One region of the Enterococcus sp. AZ128 genome, then DNA from elsewhere that is predicted to be linked to it. Evidence: riboswitches for the same ligand, from Rfam matches in the RefSeq annotation. Region 1 holds a riboswitch; each other region holds the start of a gene.
What was found. A riboswitch is a leader RNA that binds a small molecule or an ion and turns the genes downstream of it on or off. The one in region 1 is predicted to bind thiamine pyrophosphate.

Region 1 (2,202 bases):
TTCAAAATGAAATGAAACCAATTCTTAATGCCGGCTACATTGAGTCGGTTGTCGTTACAGGAATTAAATTGGACACAGCAAATTGGTGGGTTTATTTGGTACTCATCGTTTTGGGTGGGCTTGTAGTTAACCGATTCTATCTATTGCGGAAAATCGGATAAACTAACGAGGTGTGACAGAAAATTTCGGCCTATTTCCAATAACGCTGTTTCGGGTTCACTGAATAATCGAAAGAAGGAGTTGTGACGAGATTTTTGTCACAGCTCCTTTTCGTCGTTTATCTATTCATGCAGCTCCAGCGGCAAGCCGTCTGGATCGAAGAAAAAGGTCATCTTTTCACCAGTAAAGTCATCGGTCCGCAACGGTTCACATTCAATACTGTGACTGCTTAAATAAGCAACAGCAGCTTCGATATCATTCGTTTTAAACGCTAAGTGGCGTAATCCCGCAGCTTCTGGAAAGCTGGGGCGTTTTGGCGGATTTTGCGGGGCGAAGATTTCTAACTCCGCGTCGTTCAGCTGCAAATCCAATTTATAATCTTGGCGCTCTGGGCGGTAATTCTCACGGATGATCGGTAAACCCAGCACATCGACATAAAACTGGCGCGCCTTTTGGTAATCAGAGACAATAATCGCGACGTGATGGATTGCAGAAAAATCTGGTTTTGACATGAGCGTGTCCTCCTTGTTTTTCTTGATCGAACCCGCTTTATCGGCAAAAAGCTGAAGGGCTTCGACAAGTCTTTCCTAAGTATAAGCTAGTTGGAATAAAAAAAGTATGTTATACTCCAATCAATTGAAGAGAAACATTTGGGGTGCTTTATGGCTGAGATTATACCCATGGAACCTGATGCAGTTAAAACTGACGCAGGGAAATGTAGCTAACGACTGATTGTACCCGACCATTTTATTTTGGTTGGGTTTTTCTGTTTTTCTTAGGTATCTTGATCTCGTTGTTTCTCATGGAAAGGAGGATTAACGTGGAGAAAAATAAAATCCATAAATTGACACTGCTGGCTTTAATGATCGCGTTGGATGTTGTCTTATCACCATTGATGCGGATCGAGGGGATGGCGCCAATGTCTAGTGTCATGAATATTGTGGCCGGAGTGTTGTTGGGTCCGGTCTATGGAACACTCATGGCTTTTGTCTGTGCATTGATTCGAATGACGATGTTGGGGATTCCGCCGTTAGCGTTGACGGGTGCAATATTTGGCGCCTTTTTTGCAGGATTGTTTTATCGATTAGGCGGGAAACTAATTTGGTCGATGCTGGGGGAAGTATTTGGAACAGGTATTTTGGGTTCATTATTATCCTATCCGGTGATGGTGTGGTTTACTGGCAGTCAAAGTGATTTGTATTGGTTTATTTATACGCCGCGTTTTGTCGGTGCGACGCTGATCGGTTCGGCGATCGCGTTCGTCGTATTGGTGAAGCTGCAGGAAACAACGATTTTCAAACGTTGGCAGCGCTTATTTTTGAGTGAGAGGATGTTTGGATGATCAAAACGAAGGTTTCAAACGTATTTCCATTGGCAGATGCGCCGTTGGTTCATTGTATAACTAACGAGGTCACCTGTGAAACGGTGGCGAATGCCTTGCTGTATATCGGTGCTAAGCCCATCATGGCCTCTGATCCAAGAGAGTTCAATGAGTTGTTTCAACAAACGGACAGTTTATTGCTGAATATCGGTCATTTATCAGAGGAGCGGGAAGCGAGTCTGATTGCTGCGGCTAAGCTGGCGAATAGGGGACAAAAACCGAGTGTTGTCGATCTGGTGGGCTATGGTGTCAGTCAGACTCGTGATCAGGTCGGGCGTTTGTTGATTGCGGAAAACCCTACTGTGGTGAAAGGCAATATTTCCGAACTGCGTAATTTTTGCGGCTTGCCAAGCCATGCTCGTGGAGTAGACGGCAGTGAGCTGGATCAAGGTGAAGCAGCACTCGAAGAATTATCCGCAGCACTGCAGCAAATAGTCAAACGCTACCCCAAAACGACTTTTTTAGCGACCGGCAGCCAAGACATTGTGGTCGATCAAAAATGTATTCGCCGCTTAGCTAACGGAGTGCCGGCGTTGGATCGATTCACTGGTACAGGTGATATTGTCGGCGCGATGATTGCTGCTTTATTAGGATGTGGAGTAAAAACAGCGGAGGCGGTTGTTGCCGCGGTCAGCTATTTTAATCTTTGTGGAGAGCAAGCC
Region 2 (2,202 bases), on a different contig from region 1:
CGCTCAGCTTTTGAGCACCAGGTAGGTACTGTTCCACATCAGCTCTGCAAGCAGTCGCTGTGTCTCAGCAATAAGACCAAAATATTTCTAAATTGCCAAGAAACACAGGGATCGAAGAGAACTGATGTTGATTGGTACCTCCTCGGTGCTTCTCAAATTTCGAAATATTTTTGCTTATTGCCGATATGCTAGTTCTGTTTAATGGAATTTAGCAGTAACTGTATGCGTAGCTTGCGTAGAAAAGCTAGTCCGTGAAGCCGGACATGGATAAATCTACTGTATAGCGATTTATTCATGTGAAAATTTTATACTTTCCTTATAGGGTCAAAAAAAGACCGTCCACTTCCGAACGATCTCATATAAATCACCATTTTTCTAAAGTAACAGCCATTTCCCAAAAGTCATATTCCATTTTACTGCTGATCACGAAGGATTCGATCATTTGTTGCTGCTCTTGTCTTGGACTTTCTTGGTATAAACGATCTAAAAGCGCGCATTCCTTCTTAATACCTTCCACAGCGGCTTCACCAGCATACGTTTCGATCCAGCGCTGATACAAAGGATTGGGAGAGCCCGCCTCAATCAAACGAACACCGATTTCTTGATAAAGCCAAGCACAGGGCAGCATTCCCGCAAAGGCCGTGTTTGGCGTGCCGTCAATCAGCTGTCGATACATATGAGAAACATAATGATACGCTGTGGGAGCAATCGGCGTATTAAGAATCTCACGATCAGAGATCTTTAATTCTGAAAAGAACTCCTCGCGAATCGCCATTTCACCTAGCCTAAGATTTTCCGCATTTTCTTGTAATTGCTCTTGAACCTTTCGATCATTTGTTTGTTCTGCGATTAGATTATAGAGTTTGCAAAAGTGTTCAAGGTAATAACGATCCTGAAGTAAGTAATAACGAAAAATTTCTGAGTCTAGATTTCCAGCTGCCAACGTTGTGATAAACGGATGCTCAAAACTACCCTCCCAAAAAGAGGCTGCTTCTTGACGGGCAATTGTTGTAAAAGTCATTCTTTTTTTCTCCTTTGTTCTTCATTTTTTATACTCCTGCTTGATACTAATCATTCAATAACACCGAATCACAACATAAAAAACCTCCTTTATTCTCATAAGAATGAAAAGGAGGCTCGATGCTTAAAACTCGCAGACAGAAGAAAACCCGACCGCAAAAAAACGGTCGGGTGCAAAATTCTAAACATCACACATTCCCTGCGCCAGTCCTAACTGTTTCAGGTTCAATGGGTATAATCTCAGCTTCAAAAGCACCCCTAGTGTCATTCAATTACTAAAAGTATAGCATACTCTTTTTAGAAAAACGATTACCATTTAAATCTTCTAGCTTTTAATCAAAAATTCTTGATTCCTGAACAAGAATTCGACTTGGTGTCAAAGTCGCTTCAGCTATTGTCTTTCCGGCATTTTTTAGATAATCCTTTACAAGCTGATAGCCAACCGTGTAGCCAGCGTTTCTTGAGAGTCCCACGGGTTGATACCCTTGCTCACGGGCGACCTCATCCCCGTACATATAAGCAGAAACCTGATCAAAGCCACGAGCATCGCGTCCATCCTTCATTACCTCGATTGTATGGTCCAACTCTTCCTGATCGTATTCTTGTACCCAAGGACCACGATGTTCGATGCCATAAAGTGTTTCGGCAAAAACTTCCGCTAAGCCTTCGATCACTAAATAATCTTCGACACTTACATCTCCATGATTAAAAGGCTCATACGTAAAACGAATATTATGATTAAACTCATGGGCCAAAGCAGATTTTAAACGCGTGCGATTGAACTCATTTGGTACAACGATTAATAGAATATACCCAGGTATCCCGCCAAATCCGCTATACCCTTCACTTGCCATCAAGACACTGTTTTCCGGATCACCAAGCAAGATATTTACATTAAACTCTTCGACCGGTATTTGATAGCCAATGTCAGTGAAAAGCTGTGCACTTTCCTCTATAACTTGACGACATTCCCCGAAAATATTCGTGTCTTTTAAAGGTTCTACCTTAGTTTCAATCAGCTCGCTGCTTTTTCGCGGGGTCCAGATTCCCATCATCTCTGATGCCATTAACACATCATAGCCTCCGGGAGTTTTTGGCATAAGCGGTACACTTAGATATCGCCACATTTCCTCAAATGGTTGCATGATCTCATAGCGAAAGGTATTTTCATCTTTTTGATCC
Region 3 (2,202 bases), 310 kb from region 1:
ATTTGCATATATTGATTCCACAAGTAATGCTGTGCTATCAAAAGGTTTTTCACCCAACGATTTTGTCGACGGTATCGTCCATCAGCCTAAACATTTGTTATTGCTAGACCCTGTAGCAGAAGCTGGTGAATACGAGCCACACACAGGTTTGAAAATCGTTAATAGTCCGGAACAAGTCCAACAATTCTTCGGCAACAAAGTTTTTACTCATTCAAAAGGAACCAAGTGGATCGATTTTAATGATCTGGCGATGTTGAAAGAGCTGACGCCATTAGAAATCTCAGAATTGCTATATTTTGGGCACATGCGGACACATCTGCATTCACCCTTTTTTTATAAGTTGCAAAATAATTTTGTTTATTTCAATTTAGGCAACGAAACTATGCGTGTCTATTACCGCTATTTAGACGAATTTTACCGAATCCTTGCAAGCAAACTAACACGGATCGTATTGGAGAAAGTCAATGATCGCCGCTCATTTTTCCGCAAGGGGTCTTCTGTCGCTCCATTAGATGGGGAACTGTTGAAGGAATTATATCCAATCTTACAAGAGGGCGCCATTTTCTGCCTCGACATGTCTGAATTGAAAAATAAAATTTACCATATCCCAATCTTTTTATCTGATGAAAAGGGTTGGCGTCGCAGTCCGAAGAATTACAAAAAGGAACAGCAGATCGCAGAGATTACCTATGATACGTCCAAGCAAGTATGGTCACTGGACGTTCAAAATGATGACCCTGTCTTCTCATTCCGCTAATAATAAAAAGCAGTTGTCCTGAAAAACGGACAACTGCTTTTTATTATTGTTGTTGGCTTTGTTTTCGAACCAAATTGCCATCTTTAGGCAGATATAATTGCGGTGCCTTTTCTGCAACTAAAACCGCAACAATCGCAGTTACGACTGCTGTCGCTAATCCGCTGATGCCATTCATAACAAGCGAGAATATCCACGGATTCATCCCCCACAACGCATAGCTGCCCCAGAAAACAACCCCTGCAATAAAATGCCAGAAGAATCTTGCTCCTGTACCAACAAAAGTACCTAGAATAATATTCTTTCGAACATTCCACATATCTTGATCAGCTAAACTTTGTTGAACCTTCTTTGCGTATAATCCAGCAAAACCGGCAAACGTAAAAGCGATCGGATACTCTATCAACACTTGAACAACACTCAGATAAACTACCTGGCTTGCTGGAAAATGCAAGATTCCCCAAATAAATGCCGACATTATTGCTGGTTTCAATCCTCTGCGTAAAGCAAATAGCGTCATCGGAATCATTCCCAACGAAATCGTAAAGCTGCTGCCAATAGTCGTTGGTATGAAAGTTAATACCAGCGCCAAAGCCGCCACCACTGTGCCTTCCACTAAAATTCTTGTCTTATACATAAAAAAACTCCTCCTTTTGAACATACAGTCCACAAAGGAGAAGTAACAATCATTACTTCATCACAATTCCTACGCTCGAATAACCGAAACAGGTACTAGGGTTTAGAGTCATCTCAATCTCAGCCCGAAGGCTCCCCTTTGCGACAGTATTATTCTATTTTTTAGTACCCCCAGAGTATAACAGATGTCTGTTCACTCGTAAAGGTATGAAATACTTTTAACGCGAAATGCTTTCTTGATCTCCGCTTGGTGACAAAGTTGTTACTTTTTTGATCCGATCAATCGTCAGCATCATCAATTGATTATCTTGGGTTCGAATAACGATGGATTCATTCGTCACTACTTTAGGCAACCAGCCTGAGATCGTTTGAAATTTTTCTTCGTCTTTTTCGTCTTGAACTTGAATGACTACTAAACTATTTTGCAGAGCTGCCATCTTCAGTTTGAGAAAAATGTTCTCGTTGGCTTGCTCTTGGGCTCGTTTTTCAGCAGAATCATTCAAAAAATCCGAGATGAAACGGTACGACGAATTCGAAAACAGCTTGATTAAATTCTTTTTAGGCTTCTCGTTTTTAGTCATTCAGCTTCCTCCTATCAAGAGCATGGTTATGTAGTATGATTTTACTTAAATTTTGAGGAAAAAACAAGGAATCTAGTCCAATTCAAAAAAAGTTAACCATTCGTTTAAACCTTTTTGAATTAAATCATAGGTTTCTTCAAAATTTCCTGTATACCATGGGTCAGGAATATTTTCACCGGCAGACCCAGACACTCGATCCAAATATAAATATATTTTGTCTTCTGTGCCTTC

Region 2: linked by a shared signal. The riboswitch ahead of tenA (thiaminase II) and the one ahead of thiW (energy coupling factor transporter S component ThiW) in region 1 are both predicted to bind thiamine pyrophosphate.
Region 3: linked by a shared signal. The riboswitch ahead of thiT (energy-coupled thiamine transporter ThiT) and the one ahead of thiW (energy coupling factor transporter S component ThiW) in region 1 are both predicted to bind thiamine pyrophosphate.

What each region holds. Positions count from the first base shown of each region.
Region 1 is NZ_JBIORZ010000004.1:386,728-388,929, reverse strand. Features, by position in the region: gene IGI38_RS23120 (beta strand repeat-containing protein) at 1-161, shown strand, start outside; gene gloA2 (SMU1112c/YaeR family gloxylase I-like metalloprotein) at 282-671, opposite strand; TPP riboswitch at 801-890, shown strand; gene thiW (energy coupling factor transporter S component ThiW) at 962-1,501, shown strand; gene IGI38_RS23105 (hydroxyethylthiazole kinase) at 1,498-2,202, shown strand, end outside.
Region 2 is NZ_JBIORZ010000001.1:1,563,946-1,566,147, forward strand. Features, by position in the region: gene tenA (thiaminase II) at 365-1,021, opposite strand; TPP riboswitch at 1,199-1,290, opposite strand; gene IGI38_RS07670 (DUF2268 domain-containing protein) at 1,353-2,202, opposite strand, start outside.
Region 3 is NZ_JBIORZ010000004.1:76,486-78,687, forward strand. Features, by position in the region: gene IGI38_RS21580 (hypothetical protein) at 1-757, shown strand, start outside; gene thiT (energy-coupled thiamine transporter ThiT) at 801-1,391, opposite strand; TPP riboswitch at 1,441-1,539, opposite strand; gene IGI38_RS21590 (hypothetical protein) at 1,609-1,971, opposite strand; gene IGI38_RS21595 (low molecular weight protein-tyrosine-phosphatase) at 2,044-2,202, opposite strand, start outside.